DNA from 3 places in the Streptomyces sp. NPDC059909 genome. Region 3 is predicted to be linked to each of the others. Evidence: riboswitches for the same ligand, from Rfam matches in the RefSeq annotation. Region 3 holds a riboswitch; each other region holds the start of a gene.
The links. Region 3 has a riboswitch for cobalamin ahead of ACFV9O_RS36810 (CbtB domain-containing protein). Riboswitches for the same ligand answer to the same signal wherever they lie in the genome.

Region 1 (4,247 bases), on a different contig from region 3:
GCCGGGCGCGCAGGATCGACAGGACCAGGTTGACCCGCTCGGGGCCGGTCGGCGCGGCGCCGAGGACGTGCAGCCCGTCACGGATCTGGGCGTCCTTGACCTCGCACAGCCAGCCGTCGACGTGCAGCAGGAAGTCGTCGAAGCCGTCGTCGTCCGGACGGTCGTCGAGCCCCAGGTCGTGGTCGAGCCGCGCGGCCTGGATCAGCGTCCAGATCTGGGCGCGGATCGCGGGGAGCTTCGCCGGGTCCATGGAGGAGATCTGCGCGTACTCGTCGAGCAGCTGCTCCAGCCGCGCGATGTCGCCGTACGAGTCGGCGCGGGCCATCGGCGGGACGAGATGGTCGATGAGCGTGGCGTGCACACGGCGCTTGGCCTGGGTGCCCTCGCCCGGGTCGTTGACCAGGAACGGGTAGACGAGCGGCAGGTCGCCGAGCGCCGCGTCGGGCGCGCAGGCGGCGGACAGGCCCGCGTTCTTGCCGGGCAGCCACTCCAGATTGCCGTGCTTGCCGAGGTGGATCATCGCGTCGGCGCCGAAGCCGCCGTCGTCCCGCGCGGCCGCGATCCAGCGGTAGGCGGCGAGGTAGTGGTGCGAGGGCGGCAGATCGGGGTCGTGGTAGATCGCGATCGGGTTCTCGCCGAAGCCGCGCGGCGGCTGGATGACGATGAGCAGATTGCCGCGCCGCAGGGCGGCCAGCACGATGTCGCCCTCGGGATTGCGGGAGCGGTCCAGGAACATCTCGCCGGGCGCGGGGCCCCAGTGCTGCTCCACGTGCTCGCGCAGCTCCTGCGGGAGCGTGGCGTACCAGCGCCTGTAGTCGGCGGCCGGGATACGGACCGGGTTGCGGGCGAGCTGCTCCTCGGTGAGCCAGTCCTGGTCATGGCCGCCCGCCTCGATGAGGGCGTAGATCAGCTCGTCGCCGTCGCCGGAGGCCAGGCCGGGGATGTCCTCCGTGCCGAAGTCGTAGCCCTCCTCGCGGAGTCGGCGCAGCAGGGCGACGGCGGAGGCGGGGGTGTCGAGGCCGACGGCGTTGCCGATGCGCGAGTGCTTCGTCGGGTACGCGGACAGGACCAGGGCGAGGCGCTTCTCCGCGTTCGGGATGTGGCGCAGACGGGCGTGGCGCACGGCGATCCCGGCGACGCGGGCCGCGCGCTCGGCGTCGGCGACGTAGGCCGGGAGGCCGTCCTCGTCGATCTCCTTGAAGGAGAACGGCACGGTGATGAGGCGGCCGTCGAACTCGGGGACCGCGACCTGGCTGGCGGCGTCCAGCGGGGACAGGCCCTCGTCGTTCTCCTCCCACGTGCTGCGCGACCCGGTCAGGCACAGAGCCTGCAGGACGGGCACGTCGAGCGCGGCGAGTGCGCCCGCGTCCCAGGACTCGTCGTCGCCGCCGGCCTGCGCCTCGGCGGGCCTGGTGCCGCCCGCGGCGAGGACGGTGGTGACGATGGCGTCGGCGCCGCGCAGCTGGTCGAGCAGCTCGGGCTCGGGGGCGCGCAGGGACGCCACGTACAGCGGCCTGGCCTGACCTCCGGCGTCCTCGACGGCGTCGCAGAGGGCGCCGACGAAGGCGGTGTTGCCGCTCATGTGGTGGGCGCGGTAGTAGAGCACGGCGACCGTGGGGCCGGTGGCGCCGCGCGGGGTGCGGTCGAGCGGTCCCCAGGTGGGCGCCGGGGCCGGGGGTTCGAAGCCGTGGCCCGTGAGCAGGACCGTGTCGGACAGGAAGCGGGCGAGCTGCTCCAGGTTGGCCGGGCCGCCGTGCGCGAGGTACGCGTGCGCCTCGGCCGCGATGCCGATGGGGACGGTGGAGGCCTCCATCAGCTGGGCGTCGGGGGCCTGTTCGCCGGTGAGGACGACCACGGGCCGCTCCTGGGCGAGCAGCAGGTCGAGGCCCTCCTGCCAGGCGCGGATGCCGCCCAGGAGGCGTACGACCACGAGGTCCGTGCCGTCGAGGAGCTCGGGCAGCTCGTCGAGAGGGAGGCGGGAGGGGTTGGCGAAGCGGTACCGGACCGGGCCCGCGGCCGCGCGGGCGCTGAGCAGGTCGGTGTCGGAGGTCGACAGCAGCAGGATCGTCGCGTGCGTCATCGCGTGCGCAGGCCTTCCTCGGGGTGTCCGCGCCCCGGGTGGTCGTAGGACGGCGGGAGTTCCTGACTCACCGGGTCCGCGTGGACGAGGCCCGGTTCACAGTGGCGGGACCGCGCCGGATTCTCACCGGGCTTCCTCCCTAGGGTCCTGGGACCCTGTGCCGTCTGCATAGTAGAGGCTGCCCCTGCCGCGGGGGCGGTCACCTCGAAGGACGCCCGGAGAAGGCGGGCAGGGACGTGGGTATGCTCGCCGCCATGCCGCCCACACCGCCAACACCCCCGGACCGGGGCGAACCCCGCATACGGGACCGGGGTGATGCCTGCCCGGGTGCGCTGCGACTGCACACGGCGGACGACGGGAAACTGGCCCGACTCCGCCTGCCTGCAGGTCTTTTGACATCACGTCAACTATCCATCTCGGCCGACGCGGCGGAGGCGCTGGGCGACGGCGCCCTGACCATCACCTCCCGGGGAAACGCGGAGCTGCGCGGCCTCGGCGAAGGGTGCGGGGCGGAACTCGCCGAGCTGCTGCGGGAGGCGGGGCTGCTCCCCTCCGACACCCATGAGCGGGTACGGAACGTGGTGGCCTCGCCGCTGGCCGGACTCGACGGACTCGGCTGCTCCGACGTGCAGTTGTGGGCGCGCGAGCTGGACGCGCTGCTGTGCGCGAACGCCTGGGCGGCCGGGCTGTCCGGGCGTTTCCTGTTCGCCCTGGACGACGGACGTGGAGACGTGGCGGGGCTCGGCGCGGATGTGACCTTGCTCGCAGAGCCGGAGGGTGCGGCCGTCGTACGCGTGGGGGACCGGGCGTACCGCGTCCGCGCCGCCGACGCCCCGCGGGCCGCCCTCGCCGCCGCCGAGGCCTTCCTCGTTGCGGCGGCCGCGGCGGGCACGGGCGCGTGGCGGGTGCGGGAGCTGCCCGCTGGGCAGGACATGGCGGTGGGGACGTATCTGGAGCGGGCGGGCGTCACCTTTGGAGCCGGTCCGGCGTTCGAGGACGAACACACCGGTCCACTGGACGGTACCGGCGTGCTTCGAACCCCGCCCGTAGGGCGAACCGGGTCCTGGACAGGGCCCCGGCCCGGCGTCGTCGAAGGGCCCAACGGCTGGGCCCTGTCCGTCGCCGCGCCGCTCGGGCGGCTCACCGTCGCGCAACTGCGCGCGCTGCTCCCCGCGCCCGGCGGCCACGTACGCCTCACCCCCTGGCGCGGGGTCGTCCTGCCCGGGTTCGGGAGCCGGGACGCGGCCGAGGCGCGGCTGCGGCAGCTCGACGACGCCGGGTTCATCACCGGCACCGGCTCCCCCTGGTACGGCGTCGGCGCCTGCACCGGCCGGCCCGGGTGCGCCAAGTCGCTGGCCGACGTACGGGCGGACGCGACGCCGGGCGACGGCGGCGGCCTGCCCGTGTACTGGTCCGGCTGCGAGCGGCGCTGCGGGCATCCCCACGGGGAGTACGTGGACGTCATGGCGACGCCGGACGGCACGTACCGGGTGACCGCGCACGGCGTCGACGTACCGACGGACCAGGGACTGGCCGGCGCGGTCGCGGCGGCGCGTACCACCCCATCCACGAGCACACCCACGAGATGAGCGAGAAGACCGTGTTCGACTACGAGAAGGACGGGGCGGAGATCTACCGCCGGTCCTTTGCCACCATCCGCGCCGAGGCCGACCTCGCCGCGCTCCCCGCCGACGTCAGCCAGGTCGCGGTGCGGATGATCCACGCCTGCGGCATGGTCGATCTCGTCCGCGATCTCGCGTACTCACCCGCCGTGGTGGCCCGCGCCCGCGAGGCCCTGCGCGCCGGTGCGCCCATCCTGTGCGACGCCCAGATGGTCGCCAGCGGCGTCACCCGCAAGCGGCTACCCGCGGACAACGAGGTGATCTGCACGCTGTCCGAGCCGTCCGTGCCCGCGCTCGCCGCCGAGCTGGGCACGACCCGCAGCGCCGCCGCACTCGAACTGTGGCGCGACCGGCTCGAAGGCTCGGTCGTGGCCGTCGGCAACGCGCCCACCGCCCTCTTCCGGCTCCTGGAGATGATCGACGAGGGCGCGCCCCGCCCGGCCGCGGTCATCGGCGTCCCGGTCGGCTTCATCGGCGCGGCCGAGTCCAAGGACGCGCTCGCCGGACACGGCGGCGGCATCGAGCACCTGGTGGTACGAGGGCGG
Region 2 (4,247 bases), on a different contig from region 3:
CAAGCCAGGCCCGGGACCGAAACGGCCCCCACCAGGGGATTTCCGCTGATGGATGCTCTCTCATGCCGCCAGGGCCACCCCTGGGCCCCGTCATCGGTCGTCGAGACTGTCGTCGCGCAGCTTCCGCCAGAGCCGGGTGCGGTGCAGCACATAGAGAGCGATGAACAGGAAGACTGCCTGCAACCACACGGCGAGCAGCCAGAAGACGGCCTTGCTCTCCAACTCGTCGGTCATGTAGGCGAAGTTCATGCCGAAGAAGCCGGTCAAGAACGTCAGCGGAAGGAAGATCGTCGACACGATCGCGAGCCGGTTGATCACACCGTTCTGCTCGCCGGCAACGAGCGAGGAGTAGCTGGCATAGGTTCGCCGGGCGGCGTCCTGAAGAGACTCGATGTTCGCGAGCACCAACCTGGCAGCGCGTTGGAACGAGCGAGCGAGCCTCTGCCGCTCTTCCGGAAAGCTGCGGCTCAGCATCCTTCGCGCAAAGGTCTCGTCCGTGGCCTCCGGATAGGGCAGGAGCGCGTGGTGCATGAGGGCCGCACGTCGTCGCAGGCGGGCCAGTCGATAGACCTGCTGCGGGTACCGTTCCCGAAACATCTCGTCCTCGAGGTCCTCCATCTCCAGCAGGTCCCGTACGGCGGACCGGCGAAAGGTCTCCAGGGCCTCCTCCAGCAGCAGGAACAAGGCGGCCACGGGGTCGGAGGGCCTTTCGCTCCGCAACCGGGCGACGAGGCCCTCGACCGGTCCGATCGGCCCTCGGCGAACCATGATCAGGTACCGCTCGGTCACGTAGGCATGGACATGGGTGACCTGGCCCGTTTCGACCACGGGCACGACGAAGCCCGCGCTGTCGCCGAAGAACTCGGCCCGTACGGATTCGCCCTCCCTGCCCAGCCACGTCAAGTCCTCGGCTTCCAGACCGAGCTGCTCGGAGACCGGCTGTTCGCCGGGCGGCGCCTTCTCTGGCAGCTCGATGTCCACGAGCAGGAAGCGCGATGCCGCGAGACGCTCACGGGCCTCCGGCAGGCTTGTACGAGCGACGATCCCTTCCGGCATCGACACCACGGATACGATCATCGTCCCTCACCGTGCATCACGGGCGGCAGCTTCTCCCAGCCTGCGCACACCCTGACGTTCACGCATGCGGAGAGACTCGTTCGCACCGCCGGGTGATCACCCGAACAGATGAGGTCGCACCGAAGGGGACCTGTCGTGGGATTCTCAGGCGGCGCCACAGTGGCGGGAGCCCTTTCGCCGCACCCTCCGGACGGTCGCATCAGATCGAGGCCCTCGCCTCATGAGTCCAGCCGTGTCGTCGCCGATCGGTCACAACGGCGACACCGAGGCGCAGGTCAGCCGCGGATCCCGGCAAACACTCCCCGGCCGTTCTGACGGTCCATCAGTTCTGGCTATAGTGAGCAATGCCCGTGCCGCACAGGGGAGACGAGGACGTATGCCACAGGTGACGGAGCACGGCGGAGGCGTCTGGTCCCTCCAGGTCCCCATCCCGGACAACCCGCTCGGCCACACCCTGGTCCACGTCGTCGAGACGGACCGCGGGCCCGTCCTCGTCGACACCGGCTGGGACGACCCCGCCTCCTGGGGTGCCCTCACCGAGGGCCTCGCCGCCCTCGGCACCTCCGTCGGCGACATCCACGGCGTCGTCATCACCCACCACCACCCCGACCACCACGGGCTGTCGGGCCAGGTGCGCGAGGCGTCCGGTGCCTGGATCGCCATGCACGCCGCCGACACCGACGTCGTACGCCGCACCCGCGAGGCACAGCCGGGCGCCTGGCTCGACTACCTGGCGGGCAAGCTCGCCGCGGTCGGCGCCCCGGAGGAGCACCTCGCCCCGCTGCGCGCGGCCCGTGACTCCGGCCGGATGCGGACCCTGCCCGGTCTGCGGGCCGCCCTGCCCGACCGGGAGATCGTCCCCGGCGAGCTGCTGGACCTGGCAGGCCGCCGGCTCCGCGCGATATGGACGCCCGGCCACACCCCCGGCCATGTCTGCCTCCACCTGGAGGAGGACCATCCGGCGAACCTCCCGGGCCGCGGCCGCCTCTTCTCCGGCGACCACCTCCTGCCCGGGATCTCCCCGCACATCGGCCTCTACGAGGACCCGGACGACTCCACCGTCACCGACCCGCTCGGCGACTACCTGGACTCGCTCGAGCGCGTCGGCCGCCTCGGCGTCGCCGAGGTCCTCCCGGCCCACCAGCACGCCTTCACCGACCCCGCGGCACGGGTGCGGGAGCTGCTCGCCCACCACGAGGCCCGCCTCACCGGCCTGCTGACCCTCCTCGCCACCCCGCTGACCCCCTGGCAGCTCGCCGAGCGCATGGAGTGGAACCGCCCCTGGGACCAGATCCCCTACGGCTCGCGCAACATCGCCGTCTCGGAAGCGGAGTCCCATCTGCGCCGCCTGGTGAAGCTGGGTCGGGCCGAGGCGGTCCCGGGCAGCGCACCCGTGACGTACATGGCGGTGTGACCCACGCCCTGCCATCCACCCAGGGGCCGCACGGATACGGGCCGGTAGAGTGTGCGAGTCGTCATCATGCCCGTACGGGGGGAAGCCGGTGCGAATCCGGCACTGACCCGCAGCCGTGAGCCGCCGTCGCAGGCGGTGAGTCGGAATGCCTCGTACCGGGACGTGACCGGCTCCTGCCAACGGGACCACCCGGTGGCGGAGGCACCGTCGAGGTATACGGGGCCGGAGCCTGGTGCCAACGCGCGCCTGTGCCCGGCTCCCCACAGGAGAGGCACCGCCCGCCATGAACGTTCGCCGCAGCGCAGCCGCGCTCGCCGCCGCTTCCGCCGTGCTCTGTGGAGCCGTGGCCGGCGCCCCGGCCGCGACCGCCGCGCCGTCTCCCTCTCCGACGCCGACGCCCGTGATCCCCTCCGGGCTGTACGGCACGAAGGACCCGACGTACGACGGTGTCTGGCGGCAGTCGCTGGCGCTGCTCGCCCAGGACGCCATGAAGGAAGTACCGGCCGCGGAGGCCGTTGCCTGGCTGACCGGGCAGCAGTGCGCCAACGGCGGCTTCGCGTCCTACCGCGCGGACGTCTCCAAGCCCTGCGACGGCAAGACGATGCCGGACACCAACGCCACCGCCGCGGCGCTGCAGGCCCTGACCGCCCTCGGCGGGCACGAGGCCGAGGTCGCCAAGGGCATCGCCTGGCTGAAGTCCGTGCAGAACGCGGACGGCGGCTGGAGCTACAACCCGGGCATGCCGTCGGACGCCAACTCCACCGCGATCGTGATCGGCGCCTTCGCGGTGGCCGACGCGCGACCGGCCACGATCACGTCGAGCAGCGGCAAGAACCCGTACGACGCGCTCGTGTCGTACGCGATCCCGTGCGCGGACACGGCGGGCGGGGGGGCGTTCGCGTACCAGCCGGACAAGGCGGGCAAGCTGCTCGCGAACGGCGACGCGACCGCGGCGGGCGTGCTCGGCGGGCTCGGCCGCGGCATGGTCGTCAAGGGCCCGAAGCCGGCCGGGGACCCGAAGTGCGACACCCCCGCCAAGGCCACCCCCGAGCAGTCCGCCCGCAACGGCGCGGCCTACCTCGCGACGGCCCTCGCCAAGACCGGCCACCTCGACTCCCCGCCGCTGCCCGGCGCCGCCGACCCCGCCCCGCAGCCCGACTTCGGCAACACCGCGGACGCGGTGCTCGCCCTGTCCGCCGCCGGACACGGCGACAAGGCGGCCGGCGCGGTGGCCTGGCTGGAGAAGAACTCCGCCGCCTGGGCGAAGGAGGGCGGCCCGGCCGCCTACGCCCAGCTCGTCCTCGCCGCGCACGCGTACGGCGCCGACCCGCGGGACTTCGGCGGCGCCGACCTGGTCGCGCAGCTGAACGCGACCGGCCCCGCGCCCGCGTCCACGGTCGCCCCGACCCCGACCCGGCAGGCCGGCGACGACGACGGGGCCGAGGTCGCCGGCGGCGACAGCGCCGGCATCTGGTGGATCATCGGTGCGGGCCTCGCGGCGGGCGTGGGCGCCGGCTTCCTGATCAGCGGCCGCCGGAAGAACAAGCAGTGATACCCGGGCAGGCGGTGACGCCCAGGCGCCTCACGGCGGCCCGGGTCCTCGGCGCGGCCCCGCTGCTCGGCGTGGTCGTGGTCCTCGGCGCGGCTCTCGCTCTGCTGGTGGCGTCGCCCGCGCAGGCGGCCGGCTACCGATACTGGTCGTTCTGGCAGTCCGACGGCCGGTCCGGCGGCGCCTGGGGTTACGCCACTCAGGGCC
Region 3 (4,247 bases):
TCGCCCGGGCCGTCGCCACCGGCGCCCTGGAACGGCTGGGCACCCTGCCCACCCCGGAGGACTTCGCGAACCTCCCCGGGCTCGGCGTGCAGGGCATCGTGGACGGCCACGCCGTCCTCGTCGGCCGCGAGAAGCTGCTGGCCGAGTGGGCGATGGGCCTGCCCGCAGGCCTGGAGCGCGCCAGGGCGGAGGCCGAGGCGTCCGGACGTACCGCCATCGCGGTCGCCTGGGACGGCGAGGCCCGCGCCCTGCTCGAGGTCGCCGACGCGGTCAAGGACACCAGCGCCGAGGCGATCCGCCGGCTGCGCGGCCTGGGCCTGACGCCGATCCTCCTGACCGGCGACAACAAGGCGGTCGCCGACGCGGTCGCGGCCGAGGTCGGCATCGACGAGGTGATCGCCGAGGTGATGCCCGAGGACAAGGCCGCCGTCGTCAAGCGGCTCCAGGGCGAGGGCCGTTCGGTTGCCATGGTCGGCGACGGCGTGAACGACGCCGCGGCACTCGCCCAGGCCGACCTGGGTCTGGCCATGGGCACGGGCACGGACGCCGCCATCGAAGCCGGCGATCTGACCCTGGTACGCGGCGACCTGAGGGCCGCGGCGGACGCCATCCGGCTCGCGCGCAGGACCCTCGGCACCATCAGGTCGAACCTGTTCTGGGCCTTCGCCTACAACGTGGCGGCCCTGCCACTCGCGGCCGCCGGCCTGCTCAACCCCATGATCGCGGGCGCGGCCATGGCCTTCTCGTCCGTCTTCGTCGTCGGCAACAGCCTGCGCCTGCGCCGCTTCCGCGCCGCCGGCTGACCGCCGTCGCCCGCCCGTTCCGCAGGCCGGCGAAGCGACAGGGACCCGCCGGGCGCGCCCCCGACGGGTCCCTCGCGCGCGTCTCCCCCGCGCGTCAGTGCGCCGGAGCCGACGCGGATGGTGCTGCCGGGTCCGCCGAGGCCGGCCGCTGCGCGGACCGGGGTTCCAGGACCCGTTCCGCGAGCGGGCCGAGGATCAGCCCCAGGGCTGCCCAGAGCAGGGCCTGGACACCCAGCGAGGCGAGCCGGAACTCCCACAGCACGGCGGCCGGGAAGTGCTCGGGGAGCGCATCCCCGGCCGGGAGGAAGGCCATGGCGACCCCAAGGACCGCCGCGAAGGCGGCACTTGCGGCCACCGCGGCGTTCCAGGTGCCCCAGCGCCGTGCGAGGCTCCGTCCGAACAGCAGCGCGCCGATCGCCAGCAGCACGCTCAGGGCGATCATCAGGAAGAACAGCGCGGTGCGCTGGTTGAGGGTTGCCGGGTCGCCGACGGCGGGCGGGTTGGCGGGGTACTTCAGGAAGGGCACCAGAGCGACGGTGACGAAGCCGCCCAGGGCGACCAGGGCCGCGGTGGCCCTGGCGCCGAAGCGGCCGACGCGGCCCAGCGCGAAGCAGAACGCCAGGGCGGTGATACCGCCGAGTGCGATGCCGTAGACGAGGGCGGCCGTGGCCAGTCCCGCGGTCGACTGCACCGCACGGCTGACCAGCTCCTCTTCGCCGTGCTCATGGGAGTGCGCGGACTCGAAGGCGATGGCGGCGTCCACACTCGGCTCGCCCACCACGTAGGCGAATCCGAAGGCGACCAGCCCGGCCAGGACACCCGCGATCATGCCGCGCACCAACAGGGCGCGTACGGTGACGGAGTTCATCTTGGTTGCGTCCGTCCCGTATCAGTGGCAGGGGAAGCCCAGCAGGTGCCGGCCGTCGTGCACCCACTCGTGGACGCTCTCGCCGGAGAACACGGAGAAGGCGCCCTGCTCGGCGCCGACGAAGTACAGCAGCACGAGCATCAGCAGGCCGAAGAAGGCGGCCCAGGGCAGAATCGCCCGGACCGGCAGCTTCGCCACGGAGGGCGGAGCAAGGGGGACAGGGGTGATGGCGGACTGAGCCACGGCGTACCTCCTCGGGAACACGCGTCCCGCATTGTGTGGAGCACATGACGACGGCAACGGGTCTGACTCACCGGACAGCCCCTCCCGCAGGGGGAGTTGCCGCTCGGCACACAGTGGCGCGACCGTGCCGGGTTTCCACCGGGCTTCCGTGTGCGCCGTCGTCCTTTCGGAGCAGAGGGTACAGGCGGCGGTACGGACCGTCGATACCGCCCATGACCAGGTGACCTGTGACTCTCGGCACCCCTGGCATCATCACGCGCATCACACCCGCACGCCCCAGGGGGGCGGACCACGCGGGAACGACGACGGGGAGGTATTCGGCCATGACGATCCGGCTCACACTGCTGTGCGCCGCCGCGGGCCCCGCGGTGCGGGAAGCCCGGTTCGGCGACGGCCCGCTGGACGAGCGGGGCGCGCGCGAGGCGCGTACGGTGGCGGGCGCGCTGCCCGCGGCGTCGCTGCACTACCGTGCGCCCTCGGTCCGGTGCGAACAGACCACCGGGGCACTGGGGTTCACGGCGGCGACCGTCGAACCCGCATTGCGCGACTGCGACTTCGGGCGCTGGAGCGGCCGCTCACTGGAGGACGTGGCCGCGGAGGAGTCCGACGGAGTCGCCGCCTGGGCGACCGATCCGGCGGCGGCGCCGCACGGCGGGGAGTCCGTCACGGCCCTGCTCCTGCGCGTCGCCGACTGGATGGACGGCCTGCCCGAGGACGCGGGCCGCGTGCTCGCCGTCGCCGAACCCTCCGTCGTACGCGCCGCGACCGTGCACGCCCTGGGCGCTCCCCCGGCCGCCTTCTGGCGCGTCGACGCGCCCCCGCTGTCCCTCGTCACGCTCACCGGGCGGGCGGGGCGCTGGAACCTCCGGCTGAACGGGCCGGTGGCCTAGCCTCGTCCTTTCACGCGGCCGGCCGTCCGAGGGGTGATCAGGAGAGCGTGCTGGGCGGAGTCCGATCGGGAGACGGCTTCCCCTACTTGAGTCGAGCCGGCGTCGGCCGACCGTCCGGGACGACACGCTCCGCCGCGCTGATCAGCGAGGACGGGACTACCGTCGTCGTGCATGAGCACCTGGCTGCCACTCGATGCCGTCCCCCGCCTCGCGGGTGCGGTCGTCCTCGGAGCCGTGGTCGGCGTCGCCGTCGGGCTGCCGATGGGGGTACCGCTGGGCGCACTGGCCGGGATCGCCGCGATGCAGCTGGCCTTCGTCGTGGCGGGCTGGGCGGTGCTCTGGCCGATGGACGCCACGGCCACCCACCGCAATGCCCGGCGTGAGGACTTCCGGCCCGTCACCGACGAACTCGTGGTCGTGGCGGTCGCCCTGTGTGGACTGGTCGCCATCGTGCTGCTGCTCATGCTCGGCGAGCGCGACACCCACCACACCGGCGCCGCGACCGCGCTCTGCGGCGTGTTCATGGCGTGGGCCGCACTGCACCTGATGTACGCCACCCGCTACGCCTACGTCTACTACGCCACCGCGGGCGGGATCGACTTCAATACCGACGACCCGCCGGCGTACCGGGACTTCTTCTACTTCAGCTACAACCTCGGCATGACCTACCAGGTGTCCGACACCGACGTCTCGAGTTCGACCGTCCGAGCGATCGTGCTGCGGCACGCACTCCTGTCGTACGTCTTCGGCACCAGCATTCTCGCCACCGCCATCAACCTCGTCGTGGGACTCGTCACCGGCTGACGCCGGGACCCTCGGCAGGCCCCCACCCAGCTGCCGCACTAGCGATGGCGACCTGCCGGTCGGTCGACGACACTCGAGGCAGCGGCGCCTGAAGACGGGTGGGCCGTGATCACCGTGGCGGCGAGTGGCCGCGGTGTCTGCAGGACGCGGCGATCCGCCGAGGTGGGACGGCGGAGGCATCGTCGTGGCGTCACGCCGCGCACCGGAAGCGTGGTCCCGTCCGGGACGGTAGCCGGCCCGCCGCGCCGGGAGCTCTTGCCGGTGGCCCGCCCCCACACTCTGGGGGCGGGCCACCGCTGTCCGCGTCCCCGTCGTCCGCTGGGCCCCGGTACCCCCATGTCCGCGTCGACGGCACCGCACGCGGGGTGGTCTCGCAGGGCTGGTCCCGTGATGCCGTCCTCATGGGCACGACGGGTCGGCGGGGCCCGCAGGGCTTGTGCCCGGGCCCTCGGGTTATCGTCGACGGCGGAGGTGAGCGTGAGGGTGCAGCCATACATACAGGCAGTGGGCGTGGCGGCACGTCTTCTGCTCGTCGTGGCGCTGGCGCTCGGTGTGTTCGTGATGCACACCGTCGGACATCCCGGCGAGGGCTCCGGCATGACCTCCGATTCGCACGTCGCCGACTCGGGCGGGGTGCCC

Region 1: another riboswitch for cobalamin. It lies ahead of cobN (cobaltochelatase subunit CobN); the one in region 3 lies ahead of ACFV9O_RS36810 (CbtB domain-containing protein).
Region 2: another riboswitch for cobalamin. It lies ahead of ACFV9O_RS25085 (prenyltransferase/squalene oxidase repeat-containing protein); the one in region 3 lies ahead of ACFV9O_RS36810 (CbtB domain-containing protein).

What each region holds. Positions count from the first base shown of each region.
Region 1 covers NZ_JBHWKX010000001.1:317,755-322,001, reverse strand. Annotated here, with positions in the region: gene cobN (cobaltochelatase subunit CobN) at 1-2,080, opposite strand, end outside; cobalamin riboswitch at 2,118-2,254, opposite strand; gene ACFV9O_RS01495 (cobalamin biosynthesis protein CobG) at 2,335-3,669, shown strand; gene ACFV9O_RS01490 (precorrin-8X methylmutase) at 3,666-4,247, shown strand, end outside.
Region 2 covers NZ_JBHWKX010000039.1:63,293-67,539, reverse strand. Annotated here, with positions in the region: gene ACFV9O_RS25095 (CorA family divalent cation transporter) at 91-1,077, opposite strand; gene ACFV9O_RS25090 (MBL fold metallo-hydrolase) at 1,454-2,491, shown strand; cobalamin riboswitch at 2,528-2,662, shown strand; gene ACFV9O_RS25085 (prenyltransferase/squalene oxidase repeat-containing protein) at 2,775-4,043, shown strand; gene ACFV9O_RS25080 (SCO2322 family protein) at 4,058-4,247, shown strand, end outside.
Region 3 covers NZ_JBHWKX010000110.1:3,498-7,744, reverse strand. Annotated here, with positions in the region: gene ACFV9O_RS36820 (heavy metal translocating P-type ATPase) at 1-803, shown strand, start outside; gene ACFV9O_RS36815 (CbtA family protein) at 898-1,671, opposite strand; gene ACFV9O_RS36810 (CbtB domain-containing protein) at 1,693-1,914, opposite strand; cobalamin riboswitch at 1,949-2,131, opposite strand; gene ACFV9O_RS36805 (histidine phosphatase family protein) at 2,238-2,804, shown strand; gene ACFV9O_RS36800 (DUF1345 domain-containing protein) at 2,976-3,608, shown strand; gene ACFV9O_RS36795 (hypothetical protein) at 4,119-4,247, shown strand, end outside.